Regions from separate parts of the Microbulbifer jejuensis genome, predicted to be linked through region 2. Evidence: predicted binding sites of a transcription regulator. Region 2 holds the regulator's gene; each other region holds the start of a gene.

The links. Region 2 encodes sigma-54, which starts transcription at its own class of promoters, with help from an activator protein. Its sites were predicted from a motif close to TGGCACANNNNTTGCNNT; they were not measured.
Region 1: a site for sigma-54 is predicted at 1,785-1,802, ahead of ACL7TT_RS12360 (pilin). Genes of this name have one in related genera too.
Region 3: a site for sigma-54 is predicted at 1,904-1,921, ahead of glnL (nitrogen regulation protein NR(II)). Genes of this name have one in related genera too.

Annotation. Positions count from the first base shown of each region.
Region 1 is NZ_JBLBUB010000017.1:30,823-35,020, forward strand. It holds gene ACL7TT_RS12355 (O-antigen ligase family protein) at 1-919, opposite strand, end outside; gene ACL7TT_RS12360 (pilin) at 1,253-1,723, opposite strand; gene pilB (type IV-A pilus assembly ATPase PilB) at 2,110-3,819, shown strand; gene ACL7TT_RS12370 (type II secretion system F family protein) at 3,981-4,198, shown strand, end outside.
Region 2 is NZ_JBLBUB010000001.1:42,650-46,847, forward strand. It holds gene ptsN (PTS IIA-like nitrogen regulatory protein PtsN) at 1-441, opposite strand, end outside; gene hpf (ribosome hibernation-promoting factor, HPF/YfiA family) at 445-735, opposite strand; gene ACL7TT_RS00225 (RNA polymerase factor sigma-54) at 987-2,447, opposite strand; gene lptB (LPS export ABC transporter ATP-binding protein) at 2,601-3,326, opposite strand; gene lptA (lipopolysaccharide transport periplasmic protein LptA) at 3,423-3,968, opposite strand; gene lptC (LPS export ABC transporter periplasmic protein LptC) at 3,955-4,198, opposite strand, start outside.
Region 3 is NZ_JBLBUB010000010.1:109,328-113,525, forward strand. It holds gene glnA (glutamate--ammonia ligase) at 1-823, shown strand, start outside; gene ACL7TT_RS08485 (DUF4124 domain-containing protein) at 1,045-1,617, shown strand; gene glnL (nitrogen regulation protein NR(II)) at 1,996-3,066, shown strand; gene glnG (nitrogen regulation protein NR(I)) at 3,070-4,198, shown strand, end outside.

The sequences.
Region 1 (4,198 bases), on a different contig from region 2:
CTGAAAGCTGACCCAATAACTCTTTCCAAATATCAATTCGCCTTGAGGTACCTGAACGCAATAAATAGGCACCATCACCCAAATAGTTTACAATCAGAAAATAAACCAGAAAAGCAGCAACACAGACTACCAGGCCAATTAAAATCTCACGACGCCAGGGCTTCAAAAATATGAAGGACAACAATCCAGCAACAACAGTGGAAAGCAGCAAGCCCCTAGCTCCACTAGCAAAGGCGAGCAAGAAATTAAAAAATAAAAATAAATATGCGAGACGATAAAACTTTGCTTTTGCAGAAAATAGCATCAATAGCGGTATAATAAAAACCTGGATTTGGTTAAAAAACCGGAAATTATCCACAAAGGGAAAAATCATCTCGGCACGCAAGGCCCCACTTACAAAAACCTCAAATCCAAAAAAAAGCAAGCTTTTAATAACGACCAGCCCGTGACAGAACAGGAATACACCCAGCAGCCACTGAGACAAACCCACTCTGGCAATATAAACACCGACAGTGAACACCGACAGCAACAGCAGCCAGTGGATACTCTCCAAAGCAGACTGGCAGGGATGATCAGACAAGGCGGCAGAAATAAAAATAAAAAGGCAGGAAACCAGCCAGGGGAGAACCATGCCTCTCTGATGAATTACATCGGCAATCCCGGCTCTATACACCTTAAAAAAGACAAGCAGGGCGGCGCTGCAAATCAACCCAACCTGCAACACCCTCTTGTAATCGTAATAGCCAAACCCAAGTTCCAAGACTAGAATATGGAAAGGGTTAAGGGTCAGAAAAAACCAAAGGGAACACACTGCAACACACAGCCACCCATACCCACTGCCCTGTCTCGCTCCAATGCTGCCCTGTGCAGAATACGAAGTAAAATAATGAGTGGGCAATGCTTTATAAAACCATGCCATTATTATTCTTAAGGTGACCAGCTATTGAATAGATAGCCATCAGTTAATCATTCTGTATTTTCCGCAAGCTTAAAAAAATGGACCACTCAACTTAAGTGGCCCATTTTACCAGCTCTATACCAGAGCAACCCTTCAATGTATATAAAAACAATCTTCTAGAAAAACAACCCTATTTACAGCCTCAACTAACTCTTTGACTGAAGATCCCAGACTTCAGTTGTTTGAGCCCCGGAGTCAAAGAGAAAATATGGACAATAGCTTACAAATCAGGGCGTTCCCTCAAAAAAATGGCATACTGATACAATTGGCAGGCTATATCAATCAAGATAAAATTTAGGACCCACGACAATTTGCTGGCAAAAATTGCTTTTCAACTGTAGTTGCAGTTGTATTACATAGCCATTGGATTGTACCGGTAGAATTTCCATCAGAAATCGCTGTACCATTAATTTGGGGTACAAAAACTATATCCTGCTTACCTGTCCCAAGCTGCGGAATTCCACTCATCGTCAGTGTAATAGCGCCAGTAGTGCCATCTATTGCAACATTTCCCACCAATTTGGTTTTTACATTATCAATATCATTTGAAATCTCAGTGGCATACCTTGCAATTCCAGCTACACCTGAGTCAGCGAACAGCTCAGTCACACCCACCTTTAGGCTGCTGGCCATAACCATACCTTCAGATACCTTGGCGCGTACCGTGTAGTCCTGGTAAGCAGGCAGTGCCACCGCCGCCAAAATACCGATAATCGCCACCACAATCATCAATTCAATAAGAGTAAAACCCTGTTGCTTTTTCATTGTAACCGTCTCCATACAAACTTTTCGTTAAGGTGAATCCCGTGAGGAAATCACAGAATAAGATACAAGGATTGTGCCAATTCCAGCAAGTAAAACCCGTGTGCCTTTGGTGTAAATGCGATCTGTATCACTTCTCTAGTATCTGCGGTCTTTTGCCGATCAGCAAAAGCTGACCAAGCCAATCAAACAGTGACAAAATTTGTCAGTAGTGAACAAATCCCTGTTTCATTTTTTTACCGGGAGAAGACTATACGGTTTGGTTTGGCTGATAGGAATTCTTTCGTTATATTTGGCTCCGGCCCCTGGCGTTCCCACCGGGAAGTGGTGGGGGGAGACAACATTCTTTTGTGCCAAGGGTTCAGTTACTGTATGCGACGGTGTATTCCATGACAGCTCCCCCCCTTAGCGGCCTGGCCAAACGCCTGGTGGCAGAGCAGGTGCTCGACGCAACCACGGCCGCTGCCGCCACCCAGGCAGCGCGGCGGGAAAACCAGACCTTTGCCCAGCACGCGGTGGAGGCCAAACTGATCAAGGCCCGCGAACTCGCCGGAATTGCCGCCCTGGCTTTTGGCACACCCCTGTTTGAGCTTGGCAGCTACAACTTCGAGCTGATCCCCAAGGATATCGTTGATGAAAAACTGATCGCCAAGCACTTTGCCCTGCCCCTGTACCAACGGGGCAACCGCCTGTTTGTAGCCGTGGCGGACCCCACCAACCTGGCGGGGCTGGATGAGATCAATTTCAATACCGGCCTCAGTACTGACGCGGTGCTGGTGGAGGCGGACAAGCTGGCAAAAGCCATCGAGAGTTACCTGTCCCATAACAGCGATATGGGTGCGGGCCTGGAGGGCATGGACGACGAGGAGCTGGAAGCCCTGGAGGTGGGTAACGACGAACCGGCACGGGACGACGAGGCCCCCGGTGGTGATGAAGCCCCCGTTGTGCGCTTTGTGAACAAGGTGCTCCTTGATGCGATCCGCAGCGGGGCCTCAGATATTCACTTCGAGCCCTACGAAAAAACCTACCGGGTCCGCTTCCGCACCGATGGCGTACTGCACGAAGTGGCCAAACCCCCCATCCAGTTGGCGCCCCGCCTCTCGGCGCGCCTGAAAGTGATGTCGAAAATGGATATCTCCGAGCGGCGCGTACCCCAGGATGGGCGCATCAAGATGAAGCTGTCGAAAACCAAGGCCATCGATTTCCGTGTCAACAGCCTCCCCACCCTGTGGGGGGAAAAAATCGTGCTGCGGATTCTGGACCCCACTTCCGCCCAACTGGGCATCGATGCGCTGGGCTATGAGGAGGAGCAAAAACAACTGTATATGGATGCCCTGGCCCAGCCCCAGGGCATGATCCTGGTGACCGGCCCCACCGGTTCCGGTAAGACCGTGTCCCTCTATACCGGACTCAATATTCTCAACACCCCGGAGCGCAATATCTCCACGGCGGAAGACCCGGTGGAAATCAACCTGGAGGGGGTCAACCAGGTGAATGTCGCCGCCAAGGTGGGGCTGGATTTTGCCGAGGCCCTGCGCTCCTTTTTGCGCCAGGATCCGGATATCGTGATGGTGGGGGAGATCCGCGATCTGGAAACCGCCGAGATCGCCATCAAGGCCGCGCAGACCGGGCACCTGGTACTGTCCACCCTGCACACCAATTCGGCCCCGGAAACCCTCACGCGCCTGATGAATATGGGCGTACCCACCTTTAATATCGCCACCTCGGTGAGTGTGATTATCGCGCAGCGATTGGCGCGGCGGTTATGTAAAGAGTGCAAGAAACCGGTCACACTGCCCAATGAGGTGCTGGCTGAGGAGGGCTTTTCCGGGGTGACCATTCCCAAGAACACCTGGACCCTCTTCCAGCCTGTGGGTTGCGAACACTGCTCCAAAGGCTACAAGGGTCGCGTGGGCGTGTATGAAGTGGTTCGCATTACCGATGGCATCTCCAGAATTATAATGGAGGGCGGCAACTCGATTCAGATTGCCGATCAGGCCCGCGAGGAGGGTTTCAATAACCTCAGGACTTCGGCTTTGCGCAAGGTGGCGATGGGGATTACCAGCCTGGAGGAGGCCAATAGGGTGACCAAGGATTAAGTGTACCCTGCCGATTGTGCCTTCTGCCGTACAGGGGGCTGGATACCTTACAGTAAAAAGTTGGATGCCCTGGTCACCGGCGCCAGGCGAGCAATCCTACACCGCACAATTGTGCCGGAATTTTGATTGCCGCAGTGAAATAACAAGCAGGAAACGTATTTATGGCCAACGCCACAGCGGTCGCCTACCTCTACAAAGGCGTGGACAGCAAAGGGGCCAGAGTCCAGGGGGAGATCAGCGGTACCAGCCCGGCGCTGGTCAAGGCGCAATTGCGCAAGCGGGGCATTATTGCCAACCGCGTGCACAAGAAACCCAAACCGCTGTTTGGCGGTGGCAAGAAAAAAGTCAAGCCCGCGGATATCGCCCTGTTTACCCGCCA
Region 2 (4,198 bases):
TATGGCCAGCGCATAGAGTTCATCGCTGGTTTTCGCCTGCCTTAACTTATCCCTCACCAGATTGTCGGAAAACAGAGCGGCGATTTCCGCGAGAGTCTCAAGGTGTTGTTGCTCTGCATCCTCGGGGACCAGCAGGGCAAACAGTAAATCCACGGATTGGCGATCTGTAGCGTCAAAATCTACTGCAGGTTTGACGGTGCAGAGTACCCCAATGGGATGTCTGCAACCAGGCAGGCGACAGTGTGGTATGGCGACACCATCCCCGATACCGGTGGAACCCAGGCGCTCGCGGGCAATCAACTGATTGAAGATGGTATCGGCGTCATGTTGTGGATATTGTTCGGCGATCGCCTGGGCAATATTGAGCAGTAACTTCTTTTTGCTGCTCCCGGCCAGATGGCAAAGGCTGAGGCGGGGTGAAAGTAATGCTTCGAGTGTCATAATTCAGCGGTGGTTTTGCAACTTCTCTTTGTGCTTTTTGAGTTGGCGATCCAGTTTGTCCGTGAGTGCATCAATGGCCGCGTACATGTCGCTATCCTCTGAGCCGGCGCAGAGATCATGACCATTGATATGTACCCGGGCTTCAGCTTTCTGGATCAGTTTTTCAACGGATAGGATAACTTGGGCGTTAGTTATTTTGCCGTAGTGTCGGGACAGCTTTTCCAGTTTGTTTTCGCAGTAGCTGCGCATGGGCGGGGTGATATCGACGTGGTGACCACTAATGTTGATCTGCATGGATTTCTCCTTACCGAGTGCATCGCCTACCGGCATGCGGCTACCTTTCGGGCCGCAACCCTACTAGGAAGTGGGTCAGAATGGAAGGATACACTCAAAGTTTGGGTTTCGGTTGGGGATTGAACAGACAGGACGCCAATCAGTTTGTGACTGCATGAAATCCTTAAGTCATATAAACAATCGGGGCGGGTTTGGCATTGTGATAGGTCCGGCAACGGGCAGCATTGCCGTTAAGAGCGGGTGGTAGCAGGTCAGGTCAGGCGTTTGCGCTCACTGGAAGAGGGGATTCCCATGGATTCCCGGTATTTTGCTACTGTGCGGCGTGCCACTTTGATTCCCTGCTTGTCGAGTTTCTGGGCGATTTTATTGTCGGAAAGGGGCTTGCGCGGGGTTTCCGTATCGATCAGTTTGCGAATCAATGCGCGAATGGCTGTTGACGAGGCGTCCTCGCCGGAATCGGTGCTGACATGGCTTGAGAAGAAGTATTTGAGCTCGAATACACCCCGGGGAGTCAGCATGTACTTCTGCGTGGTGACTCTGGAGATGGTGGATTCATGCATGCCGATGGCTTTGGCAATATCTGCCAGTACCATCGGCCTCATGGCCTCGGGGCCTTCTTCGAGAAATGCCCGCTGTTTCTCAACAATACAGGTCGCCACCTTGAGCAGGGTCTCGTGGCGGCTCTGCAGGCTCTTCAAAAACCAGCGCGCCTCCTGGAGATGGTCGCGCAGGAAGCTGTTTTCTGTGGAATTGTCTGCACGTCTGACCAGGGCGGCATAGTGATTGTTAATACGGATTTTCGGGGTGATCTCCCCATTCAAGTCGACCTGCCAGCGCGGCCCTTTGCGGGTAACAAGGATGTCGGGAATGACATAGGCGGTCTCCTCTCTGCCATAGCGCTCCCCGGGGGTGGGGTTTAGGGTTTGGATCAGGCGAATCACCGCGCCCAACTGGGCTTCACTGAGGTTTGTGCGCCGGCTCAGTTGGCGGAAGTCCCGTTTGCCGAGCAGTTCGAGATGGCGTTCGATAATGTCCTTGGCCTTTTGAAGCCAGGGCGTAGCGGCTGGAAAATGCTGCAACTGCAGCAGCAGGCATTCCTGCAGGTTGCGCGCGCCGCAGCCAGTGGGCTCAAACTGTTGGATCGCTTTGAGCACGGCGAGGACCTCGTCCTCATCAGCATGGAGTGAGGCTGTGATCTGTGCAATGGAAGTGCCCAGCATTCCGCAGGGCTTGATCGCATCAATCAGGTTTTCGCCAATCAGCTTGTCGTGTCGGGATAGTGTGGTGAGGTTGAGCTGCCAGTGCAGATGATCCTGTAAACTGCTTCCTGCGGCATTGTGCTCAATATCTACTTTGTCACCGTCGACGCCACTACTGTAGTTGCCGTAGATGTCATCCCAGCGGGAGTCCAGTGGTAACTCGTCGGGAATATTCTGGCTCCAGTTGTCTTCACCGATTTCGTGCTCACCACTGGAGGGGGCGATTGCGCTCTCTGAGTCAGCTGTTCGCTCCTGTTGGGTGTTACTTTCTGCGACGCTGACTGTTGAAAGGGCCTCGTCAGCCTCGACCTCCAGCATTGGATTGCCGTCCAGAGCGGCCTGGATTTCCTGTTGCAGGTCCAGGGTCGACAGTTGCAATAGGCGTATTGCCTGCTGCAACTGCGGAGTCATGGTCAACTGGGTGCCGAGTTTAAGCTGAAGAGACTGCTTCATATTTGGGGGCGCTACAAACCGAGGTGGCCGGTATTCAGCAAAAGTTACCCGAAATGGCGCAGACTACCCCGCTTCCCAGGATAACACAAGCAATAAACGTGCCTATAAATCCTGCCATACGCGGGATTCGATCGTAAAAGTGGCAGCTTTTCTCTAGATGGTAAATTCGTGTCCCAAATAGACCTCACGTACCTGCTGGTTGACGAGTATCTCGTCCGGGGTGCCGGCGGCGATAATATGGCCTTCGCTGACGATATAGGCGGTTTCACAGATATCGAGGGTTTCGCGCACATTGTGGTCGGTGATCAGGACACCGATGCCCCTATCGCGCAGGTGGCGAACAATGTCTTTGATATCGTTGACCGAGATCGGGTCCACCCCGGCGAAGGGTTCGTCCAGCAAGACGAACCTGGGGTTTGTGGCGAGTGCCCGGGCGATCTCCACCCGGCGGCGTTCCCCGCCGGATAGGGCCATACCCAGGCTGTGCTCGATATGGGCAATATTGAACTCTTTGAGCAGTGCCTGGGCCTGCCGCTGGCGTTCAGAGCGGGGCAGGTCCTTGCGGGTCTCAAGGATGGCGAGAATATTGTCGCGCACTGACAGGCGGCGGAATACCGAGGCCTCCTGGGGCAAATAGCCGATCCCTTTGCGTGCACGACCGTGCATGGGGAGGCCGGTGATGTCTTCATCATCGATTAATACCCGCCCGGTATCGGCCCGGACCAGGCCGGCGATCATGTAAAAGCAGGTGGTTTTCCCGGCACCATTGGGGCCCAGAAGGCCGACTATCTGGCCACTGGTGACGCTGACGGAGACATCCTGAACGACTTTTCTTTTCTTGTATTGCTTGGCGAGGTGTAACGCTTTGAGCGTTGGCATAGTGTGTTCCGAAATCTTTCCTTGCCGTGGGCACAGAGTGCCCTCCGATAAAGGTTTGGCAGTTATTTGGTGCTGTATCCAGGCCCGGGTCGGGATCTATTGGCCTCTCCTCCCGTTGTCAGGGCTCTCTTTCTTTTCCGGCTTCCAGATCATCTCCACGCGGCCCTTGCCGGTCTGCCCCCGGGCGCTCATTTGCTCGGTGGTGAGGTCATAGTTGATCTTTTCGGCTGCCAGAGTATTACCATCCCGGTCTACAAGGGCCTCGCCGGTAAGATAAAGCTCTTCCGAGCTGACAGAATACTCAATGCGCCGGGCGCGCGCCTTGACGGGGTTTTCCCCTTCGAGGATCTTCTGTTCGAAGTGAGCGGGCTTTCCCTCAGCGATGACGCGTTGGACCTCTTTGTCGGGGGTGAAGTAGACCTCGACACGATCTGCGCGTATTTGTAGGGAGCCTTGGGTAATGATGACGTTATCGCTGTAAACGACCAGGTTGCTGCTCAAAGCGGCATTCATCGCGTCGGATTTAATATTGACGCGCTGCTCACGGTCCTCGGGTAATGCATAGACCGCTGCGGTGAGGAATATCAGGGTCGCAGCGGTGGAAATCTTGTACAGGTGACGGAATAGATTAGTTGGTGTCATAGCTGCTCTTAACATCGGATAGGATTTCCACCCGGTCTTCATTCAGGTAGGCGCGCATGCCCTTGCCGGTAGTGCGGTTGGGGCCGGAGGTGATACTAACAACTTCGTCGGTTTCGGCGAACTCCCTGTCTGGCAGGATGGTCATACTGGGTGTTTCCAGTTTGATACCACCTGGGGCGGGTAGTTCATCAATGACCACTTCTCCGTCTAGAACCACCCGTTCACCGCGA
Region 3 (4,198 bases), on a different contig from region 2:
GTGCTCCGCTATGGAGCAGATGGGCCTGCATGTCGAGGTGCATCACCACGAAGTGGGTACCGCCGGCCAGTGCGAGATCGGGGTTGCCGCCAGTACCCTGACCAAGAAGGCGGATGAAGTGCAGATTCTCAAGTACGCCGTGCACAATGTTGCCCATGCCTACGGCAAAACCGCTACCTTTATGCCCAAGCCGCTGGTCGGTGACAACGGTTCCGGTATGCATGTTCACCAATCCTTCTCGAAGGGAGGGGTCAACCAGTTCGGCGGTGACACCTACGCCGGCCTGTCGGAAACCGCCCTGTACTACATCGGCGGTATCGTGAAGCACGCCCGCGCCCTGAACGCGCTGTGCAATGCCTCCACCAACTCTTACAAGCGCCTGGTGCCCGGCTTCGAGGCGCCGGTGATCCTGGCTTACTCCGCGCGCAACCGCTCGGCATCCATCCGAATTCCTTACGTGACCTCGCCCAAGGCCAAGCGGATTGAGACCCGCTTTCCGGACCCCACCGCCAATCCCTACCTGGCCTTCGCGGCACTATTGATGGCTGGCCTCGACGGGGTCAAAAACAAGATCCACCCCGGTGATGCTGCGGACAAGGACCTGTACGACCTGCCGCCGGAAGAGCTGGCCGAGTACCCCACTGTGGCCGCCAGCCTGGAGGGTGCCCTGGACGCCCTGGACAGGGACCGCGCTTTCCTGATCGAGGGCGGTGTATTCACCGATGATGCGATTGATGCTTACATTGAGCTGAAACGCGAAGAGGTCGAGCGCCTGAACATGACCACCCACCCGGTCGAGTTCGATATGTATTACTCCGTGTAACGGCGACCGCTCACCGGGAGAGTGTCGACCGCTTGGCGAAAAGCCCGCACCACCCTGGCGCGGGCTTTTTTATTGGGGGTACACTATCAAAGGGGCAGCTGTTCAGGCTGCCGTTTCAATTACGGTGTTGGGCCCTTGGCGGTGGCTGATTGTCCCGACCGGTTGCGTCCTGTCATAGGGCCTGTGAAGGGAGCATCCGCAGGTTGCGGTTGATTATTGCTATGGGAATTTCAAGACTGCTACAGACATTGTTTCTCGCCGTGCCCCTGGTGGTGTCTGCCGGTCCGGATGGTAATAAAGAATCTGGCGCCATTTACAAGATCATCGGCGCGGACGGCCAGGTGACCTTCAGTGATACCCCGCCGGTACACGGTCAGGCAGAGAAGGTGGAGCTGGCGCCTATCAATATCCAGCCCATCACCCTGCCGCGTCCGTTGCCGATGCGCAAATTGTCACCCAAGGCGGATAGTGGTGCAGGGGAGAACACGGGCCCTGTCTCAATCCAGATAGTCAGCCCCCAGGATGGCGCCACTATTCCGCCGGGACAACGCCTGGTTGCCCTGCAGGTGGATGTGCAGCCGGTGTATCCAGACGGCGCCCGATTCTTTGCAGTGATCGATGGCCAACCCTGGCGCGGCAGCTCCAGCGGTTCCGCCCTGGATATCTCGACGCTGGAGCGCGGCAGCCACAGTGTGCAGGTGGTCCTCACCGATGCCAGTGGGCGGGTGCTGGCCCAGTCCCCGATGATCACCCTTTATGTGCAGCGCCCCAGTGTCAACCTGCCAGCCAGATAAGGGTGTATCGGCTCTCCCAAACCAAACCAAACCAAAGGCATTCCCAGCGCACACCGCCACCAGCTCTGGCAGCGGTGTCTACGGAACCTGAAACCCTTCCCCAACCATTTCCTTCTGGTTAAATTTTGAACTTTGCACCGATATGGTGCATTCTCGTATTTGGGCGTTGCCCCAACCTCCTTCGGGATGGGAAATGATGCTGGACACAACAGAAGGGCACTGGCTGCACACCAGGCCCTCCAGGCAGGGCCACCTTTAAGCATACTCCTGGCCCCGTGCGCCATTTTGGTTTGCTTTTTGCACTGACCAAACCCAAGAGCTTGTGGCACCGCGCGCAGAACACTGCGCCGGCCTTTGAATTGAACCGGGAACGACTGAATGCTGAATGACCGCCAGCTGCTGGACAGCCTGACTTCCGCCGTGCTGGTGCTGGATGGTGAATTGTCGCTTCGCTATCTGAACAATGCCGCCGAGGACCTGCTCAGTGCATCCAGCGCAAGGGTCAATGGCTTGCCGCTGGACGAGGTGGTGCGCGAGACTGGCTCCTGGCAGGCTTTGCGGGAGGTCCTGGTGAAGGGGGAGAGATATACGGTGCGCCGCGCGCGCTGGTACCTGCACAATCGGGAAATGCGCATTGTGGACTACTCCGTAACTCCAGTGCCGGAGCTGCAAATGCTCTTGGTTGAGGTGCAACCGGTGGAGCGGCTGTTGCGCATCGCCCGCGAGGATGCGCTGTACAACACCCAGGAGACCACACGCAACCTGGTGCGCGGCATGGCCCACGAAGTCAAAAACCCCCTGGGCGGTATTCGCGGTGCCGCCCAGCTATTACAGCGGGAGCTGCCGGACCCTGCCCTGGAGGAATATACCCAGGTCATCATTGAGGAGGTGGATCGCCTGCGTAATCTGGTGGATCACCTGTTGGGTTCGCGCCAGCGGCTGAGGCTGAAGGCCACCAATGTACACGAGGTGCTCGAGCGGGTGGCGCAGCTGGTGGATGCGGAGTGTGAGGGCAGGCTGCAAATCCACCGGGACTATGATCCCTCCATACCGGAACTGCCGGCCGACCGCGAGCAGTTGCTACAGGCCCTGCTGAATATAGCCCGCAATGCCATGCAGGCTGTTGGCGAGTATTCCGGCCTCGCCAGTGGTGAGGTTATTTTACGCACCCGTATACAGCGGCGTTTTACCATCGGCCGGCGCCTCTGCCCGCTGATCTGCTGCATCGAGGTTGAGGACAATGGCCCTGGCATTGACGAGGCGATAAGGGAGCAGATTTTCTTTCCGATGGTTTCCGGGCGCGCTGAGGGCACGGGGTTGGGGCTCTCCATTTCCCAGAACATCATCAACCAGCACGGTGGCATGATCCAATATGACAGCCGCTCCGGAGGCAGTGTGTTCCAGATCTATCTGCCGCTTTCAGCCGAATCAGCCAATACAGGATGCTAGAGCATGAGTCATCGCGTTTGGGTCATTGACGACGACAAATCGATCCGCTGGGTACTTGAGCGGGCGCTCTCGCGGGAGGGGATCGAAACCCGGTGTTACGAGAGTGGCAACCGCGCTTTGGTGGATTTTTACAGCGCGCCACCGGATGTGGTGATTAGTGATATCCGCATGCCGGGCTGCGACGGGTTCAAATTGCTGCAACGTTTTCATGAGGAGCACCCGTCGCTGCCCATTATTATTATGACTGCGCATTCGGACCTCGATAGCGCGGTGGCCGCCTATCAGGGCGGGGCATTTGAATACCTGCCCAAACCTTTCGATATCGATGAAGCTGTGGCGGTCACCCGGCGCGCTCTGATACACACCAGCAGCCAGGTCCGTGGAGCGCCTGCTGAGTTGGCAAAGGGCACTGGCAGCCAGGAAATGATTGGCGAGGCGCCGGCCATGCAGGAGGTATTTCGCGCTATCGGTCGCCTGTCCCGTTCGAATATTACCGTGTTGATCAATGGTGAATCCGGCACGGGCAAAGAACTGGTGGCGCAGGCTTTGCACAGCCACAGCCCGCGCAGCGATAAACCGTTTATCGCGCTCAACATGGCCGCCATTCCCAAAGACCTGATGGAGTCGGAGCTGTTTGGCCATGAGAAGGGGGCCTTTACCGGTGCTGCTTCCCTGCGTGCCGGGCACTTTGAACAGGCCAATGGCGGCACGCTATTTTTGGATGAGATCGGCGATATGCCGGCAGAGACCCAGACGCGTCTGCTGCGGGTGCTGTCGGATGGGGAGTTTTACCGTGTAGGCGGCCATACCCCGGTAAAAGTGGATGTACGCATTATTGCCGCCACACACCAAAACCTGGAGGCATTAACACGGCAGCACAGATTCCGCGAAGACCTCTTCCACCGCCTGAATGTCATTCGCATCCATATTCCCAGGCTGACCGACCGCCGCGAGGATATTCCCAGGCTGGTGCGCCATTTCTTTGACGCCGCTGCCAGAGACCTGGGGGTACAGGCAAAGATCCTGACAAGAGAGGCCGAAGGCTGCCTCTCCCGTTTCGACTGGCCCGGCAATGTGCGCCAGTTGGAAAATACCTGTCGTTGGGTAACCGTTATGGCCTCGGGCCGCGAAG